Regions from separate parts of the Pedobacter riviphilus genome, predicted to be linked through region 2. Evidence: riboswitches for the same ligand, from Rfam matches in the RefSeq annotation. Region 2 holds a riboswitch; each other region holds the start of a gene.
The links. A riboswitch is a leader RNA that binds a small molecule or an ion and turns the genes downstream of it on or off. The one in region 2 is predicted to bind S-adenosylmethionine.
Positions count from the first base shown of each region.

Region 1: another riboswitch for S-adenosylmethionine. It lies ahead of H9N25_RS08010 (O-acetylhomoserine aminocarboxypropyltransferase/cysteine synthase family protein); the one in region 2 lies ahead of H9N25_RS04165 (peroxiredoxin family protein).
Region 3: another riboswitch for S-adenosylmethionine. It lies ahead of metH (methionine synthase); the one in region 2 lies ahead of H9N25_RS04165 (peroxiredoxin family protein).

Region 1 covers NZ_CP061171.1:1,955,008-1,960,138, reverse strand. The annotation lists gene H9N25_RS08025 (hypothetical protein) at 1-353, opposite strand, end outside; gene H9N25_RS08020 (trans-sulfuration enzyme family protein) at 478-1,593, shown strand; gene H9N25_RS08015 (hypothetical protein) at 1,783-2,799, opposite strand; SAM riboswitch class I at 3,010-3,120, shown strand; gene H9N25_RS08010 (O-acetylhomoserine aminocarboxypropyltransferase/cysteine synthase family protein) at 3,388-4,719, shown strand; gene H9N25_RS08005 (homoserine O-acetyltransferase family protein) at 4,748-5,131, shown strand, end outside.
Region 2 covers NZ_CP061171.1:989,937-995,067, reverse strand. The annotation lists gene H9N25_RS04170 (peroxiredoxin family protein) at 32-1,351, opposite strand; gene H9N25_RS04165 (peroxiredoxin family protein) at 1,431-2,732, opposite strand; SAM riboswitch class I at 2,894-2,991, opposite strand; tRNA gene H9N25_RS04160 (tRNA-Cys) at 3,900-3,970, shown strand; SAM riboswitch class I at 3,975-4,074, shown strand; gene H9N25_RS04155 (hypothetical protein) at 4,153-4,332, shown strand; gene H9N25_RS04150 (DUF4833 domain-containing protein) at 4,527-4,961, shown strand; gene H9N25_RS04145 (hypothetical protein) at 5,109-5,131, opposite strand, start outside.
Region 3 covers NZ_CP061171.1:5,404,508-5,409,638, forward strand. The annotation lists gene murQ (N-acetylmuramic acid 6-phosphate etherase) at 1-208, shown strand, start outside; gene H9N25_RS22355 (hypothetical protein) at 316-882, shown strand; gene H9N25_RS22360 (Bax inhibitor-1/YccA family protein) at 920-1,675, shown strand; SAM riboswitch class I at 1,789-1,892, shown strand; gene metH (methionine synthase) at 2,026-5,131, shown strand, end outside.

The DNA.
Region 1 (5,131 bases), 970 kb from region 2:
CCTTCAAAGATTTTTTTGAATTGGAAAGTTTGGTCTTTAGGTGCTGCCGACCAGAAAATAGTTTGCATTATCGAACCACAAGTGCTTGATGCTGGTAAAGTGTAAGAACCATTACCGCTGTTAGTTAAGTGCCATGTACTTCCCTGGAAACATTTGTAAGATTTTTCGCCAAATAGGCCTTGCACAGCACCATCAGGTAAACCTTCTAAAACTACATTACTTACTACCCAGTCGCGAACAACTGTACCTCTGCTACCTGTTACACCTGCAGTTACTCTTTTTGCCGTGTTACAACTTTGTAACATTACTAAAGTAGAACATGCTATTGCGATAGCTATAAATAATCTTTTCATTTTTTGTTTAATTTAAATTTCGTCAAACTTGTTACATAAATCTTGCCAAAACCATTACGAACCTTAAATTAGCACCAAATTATTAAATTGCATTCCCATATCACCTCGATCAAAATTAATTATCATGAAACCCGAAACCCTTGCTATTCACGCTTCTAATCTTGTAAAAAGCACTACAGGCGATGTTACCCTGCCTATTAATCTATCAACAACTTTTTTTCGCGCTGAGGATGGGGGTTATCCCGGAGGGCACATGTATAGCAGGGTAAGCAATCCAAACCGGTCTGCTTTAGAAAACACTGTAGCCAAATTAGAATATGGCGAAGATGCGGCTGCTTTTTCTTCGGGAAATACCTGTGGTATGGTTTTATTCCAGGCCTTAAAACCTGGTAGCCACATTATTGCACCTGATGATATGTATTGGGGTATTAAAAAGCAATTACTTACTATTTTTAACGATAGTTTGGAGTTTGATTTTATTGATCAGACTGATTTAAATCTGATACAATCGAGCATTAAACCTAATACCAAACTGATCTGGATCGAAACCCCATCCAATCCGTTATTAAAGGTTACAGATATACAAGAGATTGCCAAAATAGCCAAAGCTAAAAACATCACTTTAGCCTGCGATAGTACCTTCGCCTCGCCTATTTTACAAAATCCGGTTTTATTAGGTGCTGATATTGTAATGCATAGCAGTACTAAATATCTTGGCGGTCATAGTGATGTGCTCGGCGGTATTTTAGTAACCGCTAAAAAAGATGAGTTATGGGAGAAAATCAAAAACATTCAGCAAACTGGTGGTGCGGTCCCTTCCCCTTTCGATTGTTTTCTCTTAACCAGAAGTATTAAAACGCTGGCTTATCGTATGAAAGGCCACTGTGAAAATGGAAAGCTTATCGCTGACTATTTAAACGGACACCCGAATGTTGAAGCTGTTTTTTATCCTGGATTGGAAAATCACCCACAACACGCAATTGCAAAGAAACAAATGAAAGATTTTGGTGGGATGATGTCGTTCTTAGTTAAAGGAGATGTTGAAGCTGCACATCAGGTGGTGAATAAGGTAAAGTTATTTGCGCAAGCGACGAGTTTAGGAGGTGTAGAGAGTTTAATTGAGCACCGCTATTCGGTGGAAGGCCCCGATAGCAAAACGCCAAAAAACTTACTCCGTATTTCTGTAGGCTTAGAGCATGTTGATGATATTATTGCCGATTTAGCACAGGCGCTGGGGTAAAATATAAAACCTATATGGACTTAAAGACCTTATAGGTTTCTAGTTATTACGAACCTTTGTTTCTAAACCCGATTGCAGCGATATCCTTTTTGGCTGTCATCCTGAGCGAAGTCGAAGGATAGCCAAAAAGATAAAGCGTAAAGCGGGACTGCAATACCCTAAGGATTACAGAACCCTAATTTCCAAAACTTATTTAGGATTACAAATCGTGGTTAATTTCAAGGAATAATTTGCCTCCAAGGGCTCATTAGTCTGCGCTAAACGTTGCGATCCAGTATTGGCTGGACAGGCAATATCTCCTGCTGCATCATAAACCAGCCTAGCTCCATTTGCCAATAATTCTTTTGGTACATATACCTGCACTTTGGTAATCGAATAACCAGAAGGAAAATAACGCACATAATAACCGTCAGGGTGTTTAGTCCAGATACCACTTGGCACATCGCTTCTTGGAGGAGCCATACCTGCTATAATGGCGTACTTTTCCATGTCGGCATAAGTATAATTTCCAGAAGCTACTAGTTGGCGAATATTATTTTCTGCTTCAAAAACGGCCCTCACGCCTGATGGTAACTGATCTTTAGCTTTTTCCATTACATCAAAAGGCAAAACACCTAAAGCACCTCCTTCTAATTGCGTAAGTTGTTTCGGTGTTAATAATTTTATCGCAGTAAGTTTAACCTGTCCATTGAAATCGGCAAATTTCGTTCTGGCGATAATGGTCCATAACAACGTCTGGATATCATGTTGTTCAACATCAGGATGTTTTTCTGCACTTTTAAGTATAGAAACCACAATTTCTTCTTTCGGCCCTAAAACTGGGGCAAACATATATCCATCTCCTTTTGATGGCGCAAAAGTTCCGGCTTTTAGGCAGTAGCTTTTATTGGTCATTTCGTAAAGCCCCTCGCAAAGCACGAAACCGCCTTCTGGATTTTTAGGCAGTAAATACAAGGGCTGGGCTTTTAAATTTAATGAATTAATAAAATCAGGCTGTTTTTCGCCTTCTCTATTTACATCTTCAAAATTAGTGGTAATGGCAGCAGGTTGCTTTAAAAACTTGTCTACGCCTAATGCTTTAGCACCCTGGGCCGTGCCAACTTTTAGTAATTTGTCCTTCAAACCACCAAACTGGGCGTTTGCATTACTTAAACACATTGCAGTTAGTAGCAGGCCTAAACCTAAAGCTTTTATATTTTTCATCATGATTAAATTTAGATAGGTAACACAAACTTAGAATTTTAAGCGTTAATTTTATATTAAAAGTTTTAGTTTGGTATATCGCTATAAAAATACATCACTCATTTTCAATGTCTTAGTGTAAATTCGAAATTTTATTTTGTCGATTAAAATTTAATTCAGACATTTGGAATATTATTTGGCGGAAAGCTAAATAAAAGTCAATCTTCACAGGTTGATTTATAAAGAAGTGGCGAGAGACTGGCTCGATGACCCACTGGCAACCCTCAGAAAGAGAAGGTGCCAATTCCTGACCGGATAACATGGTGTTATTTGGAGATATAAATTAGAACTGATGAAAACATTAAATCTTCAATCGCTGGGCGAACCCAAATCAAACCTTAAGAAGTTAGAACGAGCTTCTATTTCTATTACTTGTTGTGATATGCGCGCGATTGCTTGTATGTGCTGTTGCATACTGTAATTTAAAAATCTTCCTTTTTTGTTTCTTTCAAACTGGAAGGTCCCGAAAAATCGGGATACGCCTTGTTACATTTTACGATTGCCCAAAATCTTAATGCATTTACCCACTCAACAATTAAAAAAATAGATACTATGTCAACATCATATAAATTTGAAACTTTACAATTACACGCTGGCCAGGAAATAGATCCAACAACAGGTTCAAGGGCTGTTCCCATTTACCAAACCACTTCTTATGGTTTTAAAAACGCTGAGCATGGCGCAAATTTATTTGCCTTAAAAGAATTTGGCAATATCTACACCAGGATTATGAATCCTACCAACGATGTTTTCGAAAAACGTATAGCAGCCTTAGAAGGTGGTGTAGCTGCTTTGGCTGTTGCATCGGGGCAAGCTGCTCAATTTATAGCGTTAAATAACATATTGGAAGCTGGTGATAGCATTGTTTCTTCATCTCACATTTACGGTGGAACTTACAACCAATTTAAAGTAGCTTTTAAACGTTTGGGTATACATGTCGATTTTGCAAATCCAGATGTACCTGAAGAATTTGAAGCTAAAATTACCGATAAAACTAAAGCCATTTATCTCGAAACCATCGGAAATCCGGCGTTTAGCGTTCCAGATTTCGAAAAAATTGCCGCCATTGCAAAAAAATACGATCTCCCTTTAATAGTCGACAATACTTTTGGTGCAGGAGGTTATTTGTTTAAACCATTGGAACATGGTGCCAATATTGTTGTAGAATCTGCAACGAAATGGATCGGTGGCCATGGAACAAGCATTGGCGGAGTAATAGTTGACGGTGGAAATTACAACTGGGGCAATGGCAAATTTCCTCAGTTCTCTGAGCCTTCTGAAGGCTATCATGGTTTGGTTTTTAGTGATGTTTTTGGTATCGGTGGACCATTTGGAAACATCCAGTTTATCATCCGTGCCCGTGTAGAGGGATTAAGAGATCTTGGGCCTGCCCTATCGCCTTTCAATTCTTTTCTTTTATTACAAGGATTAGAAACATTATCGCTCCGCGTACAACGTCATGTAGATAATGCATTAGAATTGGCCACCTGGTTAGAAAACCATCCATTAGTTAAAGAAGTTCAGTACCCTGGCTTAGCCAGCAGTAAATACAATAACCTGGCTAAAAAATATTTAAGCAATGGTTTTGGCGCAGTTTTATCTTTCGAGTTAGCCGGAAGCAAAGAAAATGCAACACAGGTAATTGATAGCTTAAAACTGGTATCTCACCTGGCCAATGTGGGTGATGCAAAAACGCTGATCATTCAACCTTCGGCCACAACACACCAACAATTAAGCGAAACGGAACAATTAGCTGCAGGTGTAAAACCGAATGCTTTAAGGGTATCAGTAGGCATTGAGCATATTGATGATATTAAAGCCGATTTCGAACAGGCATTTGCAACAATTAATGCTTCAGTTCCAACAGAGAGTTTACAAGCCTAACCGTTAATATTCCGAATACAACAAAACAATGAGTACAGCATCAACATATCATTATAACAAACAGTTTAAATTAGAAAGCGGAAAAAAAATCCGTAACCTGCAAATTGCATATCAAACTTATGGCAAATTAAATGCAAATAAAGATAATGTGATTTGGGTTTGCCATGCACTTACTGCCAATGCTGATGTTTTTGAATGGTGGGAAGGTTTGTTCGGTGAAAATGCTTTATTCAATCCGGAAGAGCATTATGTTGTTTGTGCTAATGTTTTAGGCTCGCATTATGGTAGTACAAACCCATTAAGTACTAATCCGGTAACGGGCTTACCTTATTACCTTTCTTTTCCGCAGTTTACCATCCGCGATTTAGTATCGGCACACCAGTTATTGGCTGCGCATTTAGGTATTAATTAT
Region 2 (5,131 bases):
TTATATATGGTATTTAGTTTTGGTGGTTTAGTTATTTTCCATTTGCTTGTGCCTCAAAATAGGCTGCTGATGGTACTGGTTCTGCGATTAATTCATCCAGAACTTTATTGAATTTTTTCTCGTAATCATCGTAATATTTACCTGTAACGGTACCAGTGTAACCCGTGTATATTTCGCGTACTTCTCCTTTTCTATCGATAATAATGGTGGTTGGATAAGCAATGAATTTGTTTAATGCCGGAAGTTTATCGGCAACCAATCTTTTATCGGCCAATCCGCCAAATAGGATATCGTATTTAATGTTGTATTTATCGCGAAGCTTTCCAAGTGTATATTTTCCATACTCAAGATCATCTTTCTGCTCGAAACCAATGGCGATGGCTTCTACCCCTCTTTTCGAATTTTTATTGAACCAAGGAGAAAGGAATACGGTTTGGTCGGTACAGTTGGGGCACCAGGTACCCACCAGTTCTACAATCACAACCTTACCTTTATATTTATCATCAGTTAACGAAACAGGTTTGCCATTCAGATCGGGAAAAGTAAAAGCAAGTTTTTTAACACCTTCCTTTAAATGTGTTAGTTTATAAGGATCTGGCAATTCTGCCTTACTGTCTTTTACGCCGGTAAACTTTAAGTTATCGTAAATGCCCTGGCTAATTTCACCCGAAAGTGTACCGTCTTCGTTAATGGTACCCTTATAAATTTTAGGGCTTGGTCCACTAAAACCAGAAAGTACAAATTGATTTCCCTGAACGGTACCTTCAAGCTCACGGCTATCGCCGGTTACCTGCATAATTACACCAGTAAGTTTATTTCCTTCTTGTTTTAATATGGCAACTTTGTTTGGAACAGCTTCTTTAGAAAAACCTTTAAACTCCCATTTACCAGTTAAATTGGCAACAGGTGCAACGTCTTTTCCCGGCTCAACAAAACGGTAAGATTTACCTTGCTCTGCAGTAAAAGGCAAAGCATTGCCCTGCAAACCTGGCACCAGGCTTCTATATTCGCCAGAGATCCGGCCATCACTTTCAATTTTGGCCACCAAAGCTGCATCGTAAGTATTCATTTTGATAAATAGTGAATCCTGTCCCAGGTATTTGATGTGGAAATCGTCTCTCCGCGTACCGTTTAACAGTGTAAACGTGGCATGCGCTGCATCTTTTCCTTTCAGTTCGAAATTAAAAGGCACTTCTGTTTCAGCTACCTTAAAAACACCACGCCAAATTCCTTCTTTTATAAATTTTTTGGCTGTTTTCGGTTCTTCATGCACCTTATTTACAGCAAAGGCTGTTGTAGAAATGAGCGATGCCAGTGCCAGCACCTGCATTTTAGCAAAGTAAGTTTTCATCTTGTATAGTTTTAAGTGTAGGTTAAAATATAGGCTGCAATGAAATACAGCCTAATATTTTGTTTATACTTAGTTTAGGTTATTTACTTTTTAGTGTTTCTGCTGAAGCCAGTTTTTCGGGTACTGGTTCAGCAATCAGCTCGTCGAGCACTTTGTTAAATTTGGTTTCGTAATCGTTAAAGTATTTTCCGGTTACGGTGCCTGTATAGCCGGTATAAATTTCTCTTACATTTCCTTTTCTATCGATAATGATGGTTGTTGGAAAAGCAATGAATTTATTTAGCGCAGGCAGTTTTTCAGCCACTACTTTTTTATCGGCAATGCCACCAAACAGGATATCGTAAGTGATACCATATTTCTCTTTCAATTTACCCAACGTGTATTTGGCATATTCGAGATCATCTTTTTGTTCGAAACCAATCGCAATGGCTTCCACGCCTCGTTTTTGGTTCTTTTTAAACCATGGCGAAAGAAAAACCGTTTGATCGGTACAATTTGGGCACCAGGTACCAATCGTTTCAATAATTACGACCTTACCTTTGTATTTATCATCACTTAAGGAAACATTTTTTCCTGTTAGATCTGGAAAGGTAAAATCAAGTTTTTTATAACCTTCTTTAAGAAAAGTAAGCTTGTAAGGATCAGGAAGCTCGGCATTTTCGTTGCGCTGGCCATCAAATTTCAGGTTTTTATAAATTCCGAAACCCTGTTCACCAGTAATGCTGTTATCGTCGTTAATTTTTCCTTTTACAATAAAAGGACTTGGTCCGGTAAAGCCAGACAACTCAAATTCATCACCCTGTACAGTACCTTCAAGCTCCCGTGTATCGCCCACAACAGTCATGATTACTCCGGTAAGTTTATTTCCATTCTGCTTTAATAAAGCAATAGATGCTGGTACAGCTTCTTTGGTATAGGTTTTTATTTCCCACTTGCCAGAGATATTGTGTTTTGGTGCGATATCTTTTCCAGGTTCTACAAAGCGGTAATTTTTACCATGCTCTGCTACAAAGGGAAGTGAATTGCCCCTGAAACCAGGTACCAGACTGCGGTATTCGCCCGATAAAGTGCCATCAGTTTCTATTTTTGCCACCAAAGCAGCATCGTAGGTATTCATTTTTACATAGATGGAATCATCACCACGTCTTTCTACATGAAAATCATCACGTCTGGAGCCATTAATTAAAGTTAAGATGGCCGTTTGAGGATTTTTACCTTTTAATTCGAAGTTAAATGGCACTTTTGATTCGCTTACATTAAACTCGCCCCTCCAAATCCCTTCTTTTGGGAATGGTTTTGCCACCTTGGCGGATGCAATGCCTCCCAGTAACAGGACTGAGGTGGTTAGGCATGCAATTCTTGAGGAAATTTTCATTTTCATAATCATCATTATTAGTTAAACACTATCGTTTTAGAGTTTTTAATAACAAGGCACGATTTCTCCCACAGAAAACCATATAGCACAGATACAGGCTGTTTAAACAACTGTTATGCTTTTAATGAAATCCCTAACAGGAAACGTGAGTTTACTTGTTATTGGTTAATTTATAATCTATTGCTAGATCAGTTTGAGCACTTTTTCCTATGGAAAGTTGCTAGAAGTTCAACGAGTACTGACTCTCCCTTCTTCTGTATAAATCAACTAATTAATGGTGGTGAATTAATTAGAGTAATAACCTAAACTAGTGGTGGTGATTAGTTTGGGCTGTTCCTGATACCCCGGCAACTTATTGACTTAAATACATGACCACCATAATATTCTATCAAAAGGCCCCGGGGTACCAGGATTTTTAAATAAGAATATCTGAATGAAAACCTTTAACAGGTGATCTGTATCTTAGCTTATATTAGCGGCAACAGCAGTTATACTGATCTGAATAATTGATCAGGGGATATGGCTGAGGTTGTCTGCGGAGTTTCATCTTGAACGTAAATTTGCTAGTGAACTATTATTTTTTTTGTAAAGGTATAAACTTCGTTTAATTTAAACAAGTATTCCTATAGATTTTATAGACTTTATCAGTAAACAATTGATTTACAGAAATATAATTTACAATTAAAGAAGAAATTGGACTGAGGGAATTATGCAAGGGCGTAGCATTAGGCCGTTCGGAGAGGCAGGTATCTTAACAAGAAAGCAAAAGAGTAGTGATGATAGGTATAGGCGAATCGTCATTTCCTTCGCTAAGCAAAGGAAATGACGACCGATTTTCTAAATCAGTCTTTGTTAACGCAGTCAAGAATCTTTAACCTTAATTTATTGAATACTAAAGTCATCTTGTAAATCTAGTTGCATCCGATAACTATCGGATCACGATGGCGAGTTGTATGCGAGTAATCATCATCCTCACCTTGTTTCAGGATCTACCTGCAATTTATTTTAAATACACAAACAACTAAAAACCAATAAATTACACCATAAAACAAGCTCAACAATCAGAAATCTCACAAAAAAACTACTATTTCTATAGAAATTATAGTAATTAATTTTTACTTTTGCTGAGTCTTCTTCAAAAAGTGAATCTAAAGCTACTTGAAAAGACCATATAGTCATGTGGCCGAGTGGTTAGGTAAAGGTCTGCAAAACCTAGTACGGCGGTTCGATTCCGTCCATGACGTCTAATACTTATCAAGAAAGACGTAGGGAATGGCCCTTTGATGTCTTAGCAACCTGTTGTGTAACAAGGTGCTAATTCCTTCTGCAATGGCAGAAAAGATGAGTTTGAAAGCAGATTTCTTAACTGTTTTCGGCGAACAATCAATGGCCATCCCCTTCAAATTGGTAACCTAAACTTAATAATATGTCAGTTTATTTTGATTATCCATCCATCAGGGATTTTTTCGAGATCCACGGAAACACTTCCTGCGAAAAATTAGATGATTATGAACATTGTAAGGCAGAATCAGACCGGCTTTATAATGAACAGCTTAATGAGATCGATGAAGAAATTCTGCATGATCAACCCAAAACCGACACTTAAAAAGTACTCAAATCTTTTAAAAGCTCTCTTAAATAAACAAGCCTAAAATGTATTTAACACCACCTAGACTACTCATTCTACTTAAAACCTCGTTCATTATAGTTTTAACCTTCTTCTTGTTTTCACCTCTAGCATGGACACAGTCGAAAGATCCATCCCCGCTCAGTTTTCCAACACCTAAAAATATAGATCATATGCTGTTTTACCTCCAGCGTGATCCGAATACAAACACTTTAATTTATGCATTAAATCTCAAAGAAAACGGGACTATCAATAGCGATGCTCCTATTCAGGTTTATTGGATCCGGTACGGTGAAAAAGGACAGAAAAAGGATCTCGGTTATATCCAACGCAAGTTTGCCTACGGTATCGACACGAAGGCCCTTGGCGCCGATAAATATGAATTTAGGTTTGTATCACACAAAAAATTACCATTTTACCTGCAAAAGTATAGCGATAAAAGCTATCACGTCTCGGTGACCATAAACAACCGAACCATTAGGGTTGCCCGATTATTTATCAGGATACAGGGTGGCAGTTTCTGGCTCCCAAATGTGAAGTATGCAGAGGTTGAAGGTATTGATGAAGCAACGGGTAAACCAATAGTTGAGCGGATAAGTGTAAAGTAAACTATTCTTCATTATATTTAGTTATCTTGTAATAAGGTCCTTCTACCCTGCTCAGGATGACAACCTCTTGAGACTTTTCTTATGGTAAAAACAAAGATGGTCTGTGAGACACAGACCATTGATTCACCTCGTTTATGACACAATTGATTATTTCGGCTCTTTTTTATTAT
Region 3 (5,131 bases), 1.4 Mb from region 2:
GGTATTAAACATGTTAAGCACTACTGTTATGGTTCAGTTGGGGCGTGTAGTTGGCAATAAAATGGTCGATATGCAGTTAACCAATCATAAGCTGGTAGATCGTGGTACACAAATGGTTGCCGATGAACTGAATATAGGATATGAAGCAGCAGCAGAGTTATTAACCCGTTATGGAAGTGTGCGTAAAGCAGTTGAAGCCGGACATTAAAAAATGAGAGAATGCTTGAGTGATAGAATTAGAGGATGATTGATCTCAGCAGCAGTATCAAACATTCACTCATTCAAAACTCACCCATTCAATAATTAAAAAGAAGCATGCACGAAATTGAGCCTTATTATCAGTGGAGAGATGATTATATTTCGGCAGAAGATGAGCGTTCGCCATTTTACAATACCGAATATTCGGAACTTTACTTCGATAAGCAGATTTATAACTTTTTACTGCACCCACAATGGGATGAGTTCGGCTCGAATACCCTGTACATGAAGGTGTTGTACGTTGATTATGACCGCAGTTATGCCATTATAGAGTTTATAGGGGAATGGAACGATGCCATTAATAACGATATTATGCTGCTGAAACGCGATATTTTAGAGCTGATGATGGACGAAGGCATTAATAAATTTATCCTGATCGGTGAAAATGTGCTGAATTTTCATGCCTCTGATGACAGTTATTATGAAGAGTGGTTTCAGGAAGTAGAAGATGGCTGGATTGTTGGGGTAAATTTTCAGGAACACGTAATCACCGAGTTTCGCGATAATAACATCGATTATTACATTAACTTTGGTGGTGCATTTGACAATCTGCCATGGCGCACACTAAAACCACTACAGTTCTTTAAAAAAGTTGAAGAACTGCTGACAAAAAGATTAAACTAAATATTTATTTTTATATAGTTAAATACACAAATTTAAAATGGAACAACAAAATTATCAATATCAAGACAACAGTGTTTTTGTACAGGAAAAATCTGTTTCTAAAAAATTCTTTGCAAACGTTTTCTTATGGATGTTCGTGGCATTGAGTTTATCAACAGTAGCTGCCTATTTATTTGGTACCAATGAGCAGTTAATGCAATACCTTTTAAATATTAATCCAACAACTGGTAAAGTGAGCATGTCAATTTTTGGTTATGTAGCCATGTTTGCACCGCTTGGACTGGTTTTATTAATGGGATTCGGATTAAGTAGATTATCATTGCCGGCGTTAATTGGCGTTTTTGTACTTTATTCAGTGTTAACTGGAGTTAGTTTAAGTTTTATCTTGTTAACTTATACTTCAGGTTCAGTAGTGAGCTGTTTTGCAGGAGCTGCCGGAATATTTGGAATTATGGCATTTATGGGCTATACAACCAATATCGACCTAAGTAAATTTGGGCCGATTTTAATGGTTGGGGTAATTGGCTTAGTGATTGCCAGCGTAATTAATATGTTTATTCAAAGCGAACAGTTCAGTTTGTTTATGGCATTTATTGGTATCGCCATATTTACGGCATTAACGGCTTATGATGTGCAAAAAATTAAAAGAATTGGCGAAGGGATAGAAGCTAGCGGCGAACAGGTTCTTCAGATTGAATCTAAAAAAATGGCTATTGTAGCTGCACTATCTCTATACTTAGATTTCTTAAATATCTTCCTTTTCTTACTTCGTATTTTCGGAAGCAGAAAGTAATCATTAACAGAACAATATTCTTAAGGCCGCGCAGTTTTGCGTGGCCTTTGTAATTTTATTTGGTAGCAATGCGATAAATTTTGGAATTGATGTTGCTTTGTTGCATTTTTGTATGCTTATTAAGAAAGACGGAGGGATTAGACCCAACGAAGTCTTAGCAACCTGTAACCTACAAGGTGCTAAATTCTATTCTGCAAATAGCGGAAACAGATAAGTTTAGGATTACGATTCACGTACCAACTTTTTAAATAAGCCTTTTAGAGACTTGAGACTATAGATTTGAGATTTGAGACATTGCGTCTTATCCATGCTCATATCTAACGTCTCATATCTCAAATCTTACAACAAGAATGAGCATAAGAGAAGAATTAGAAAAACGTATTTTGGTGATTGATGGTGCAATGGGTACCATGATTCAGCGATATACCCTAACCGAAGAAGATTTTAGAGGGGAACGATTTAAAAACCATCCCTGTGATGTAAAAGGCAATAACGATTTGCTCAACATCACACGTCCGGATATTATTAAAACAATACACCTGGAGTACCTGGCGGCTGGTGCCGATATCATCGAAACTAATACGTTCAGTACACAGCGCATTTCCATGGCCGATTACCAGATGGAAGACCTTTCTTACGAGATGAGTTTTGAAGGTGCACGTGTGGCAAAAGAAGCTGTAAACGAATTTATGGCTGCAAATCCAGATCGTAAATGCTTTGTGGCCGGTGCTATTGGCCCAACCAACCGTACCCTTTCCATGTCGCCAAATGTAAACGACCCTGGTTTTAGGGCGGTTTATTTTGATGAACTGGAAGCTGCTTATTACGAACAGGTACGTGGTTTGGTAGATGGTGGTTCTGATGTATTATTAATCGAAACCATTTTCGATACGTTAAATGCTAAAGTGGCTATTGTGGCCATTAAAAAATATGAAGAGGTAATTGGCCGTAAACTGGAGATCATGATTTCTGGTACCATTACAGATGCCTCTGGAAGAACGCTTTCAGGCCAAACAGCCGAAGCTTTTTTGAACTCTGTAATGCATGCTAAACCATTAAGTATTGGTTTTAACTGTGCTTTGGGAGCTAAAGAAATGCGTCCGCATATTGAGGAGCTTGCCGCAAAAGCAGGTTGTTATGTTTCGGCCTATCCAAATGCTGGTTTGCCAAATGAGTTTGGAGCTTACGATGAGCAACCGCATGAAACGGCACATTTGGTAGACGATTTTATTGCATCAGGTTTTGTGAACATTGTGGGTGGATGCTGTGGTACCACGCCAGAGCATATTGGTTGTATTGCTAAAAATGCGAGGAAAGCCGAGCCGAGGAAAGTACCAGTGCTTGAGCCTTACATGCGTTTAAGCGGATTGGAACCGGTAACCATCACTCCAGAAAGCATTTTCGTCAATATTGGTGAAAGAACAAATATTACCGGATCCCCTAAATTCTCTAAACTGATCTTAGGTGGCGATTATGAGGCTGCATTGGCTGTTGCCTTACAACAGGTTGAGGGCGGTGCGCAGGTAATCGATGTGAACATGGACGAAGGGATGTTGGATTCGGAAGCGGCAATGACCAAATTCTTAAATCTCATTGCCTCTGAACCTGATATTGCTAAATTGCCCATCATGGTCGATTCATCCAAATGGTCGGTTATTGAAAATGGCTTAAAATGTTTGCAGGGAAAAGGGATTGTAAACTCCATCTCCTTAAAGGAAGGGGAGGAGAAATTCCGCGAAAGCGCCCGCAAAATTATGCAATATGGTGCTGCGGTAGTAGTAATGGCTTTTGATGAGCAGGGACAGGCCGATAATTATGAGCGTAGAAAGGAAATTTGCAAAAGAAGTTACGATATCCTGGTGAATGAAATTGGTTTCCCGGCAGAGGATATTATTTTCGATCCGAATATCTTAACCGTTGCAACAGGATTGGAAGAGCATAATAATTATGCAGTCGATTTTATAAATGCCACCCGTTGGATTAAAGAAAACCTGCCTCATGCTAAAGTGAGTGGAGGGGTTTCTAACATTTCGTTCTCTTTTAGGGGGAATAATGTAGTGCGAGAAGCCATGCACTCGGCATTTCTTTACCATGCCATTCAGGCTGGTTTAGATATGGGAATTGTAAATGCAGGGATGTTGGAGGTTTACCAGGAAATTCCACCCGAGTTGTTAGAAAGGGTAGAAGATGTACTCTTAAACCGAAGGGAAGATGCAACAGAGCGTTTAGTAGAATATGCTGATACTGTAAAATCGAAAGGTAAAGAGGTGGTTAAAGATGAAGAGTGGAGAAAAGGTTCTGTTGAAGAGAGATTATCTCATTCTTTAGTTAAAGGAATTGTAGAATACCTGGATGATGATGTAGAGGAGGCCAGACAAAAATATGCCCGCCCGATTCAGGTAATCGAGGGGCCGTTGATGGACGGGATGAATATTGTGGGTGATTTATTCGGTGCCGGAAAAATGTTCTTGCCCCAGGTGGTTAAATCGGCAAGGGTAATGAAAAAAGCCGTAGCCTATTTATTGCCATTTATAGAACAGGAGAAACTGGATAATCCCGATCAGGATCAAAACTCTTCCGCAGGAAAAGTATTAATGGCCACTGTTAAGGGCGATGTGCACGATATAGGAAAAAATATTGTGGGCGTGGTTTTAGCCTGTAACAACTTCGAAATTGTTGATATGGGCGTGATGGTTCCTGCGCAGGAGATCATTAAAAAAGCCAAGGAAATAAATGCCGATATTATTGGTTTAAGTGGTTTAATTACACCATCACTTGATGAAATGGTTCACTTTGCAAAAGAAATGGAACGCGAAGGCTTTACCATTCCATTAATTATCGGCGGTGCAACTACCTCAAGGATCCACGCGGCAGTAAAAGTGGCACCAAATTACTCTGGGCCTGCTATCCATGTGTTAGATGCTTCCAGAAGTGTTACGGTTTGCAGTACTTTAATGAATCCGGATACCAGAGACGAATATATTGCAGGCATCAGGGCTGAATATGATAAAGCCCGCGAAGCGCATTTAAACAAACGATCGGATAAACGCTTTAAAACCTTAGAAGAAGCACGTGCAAATAAATTTAAGATCGATTTTCAACCTAATCTACCTGTTCCGGAATTTACTGGTACAAGGGTCTTCGATAATTATCCTTTAGAAGAACTGGTTCCATATATCGATTGGACGCCATTTTTTCATACCTGGGAGCTCCGTGGTAGTTACCCGAAAATTTTCGACGATAAAAATGTAGGCGACGAAGCGAAGAAACTTTTTGATGATGCACAGACTTTATTAAAACGTATCCTCGACGAAAAATTGTTAACAGCAAGAGCCGTAATTGGTTTCTGGCCGGCAAATGCGGTAGGAGACGATATTCAGCTAACAGTTGCCGGTGATCAGTTGTCAAATGACTCCGAACTGAAAACTGAGAACTCTAAACTGGTAACTATTCATA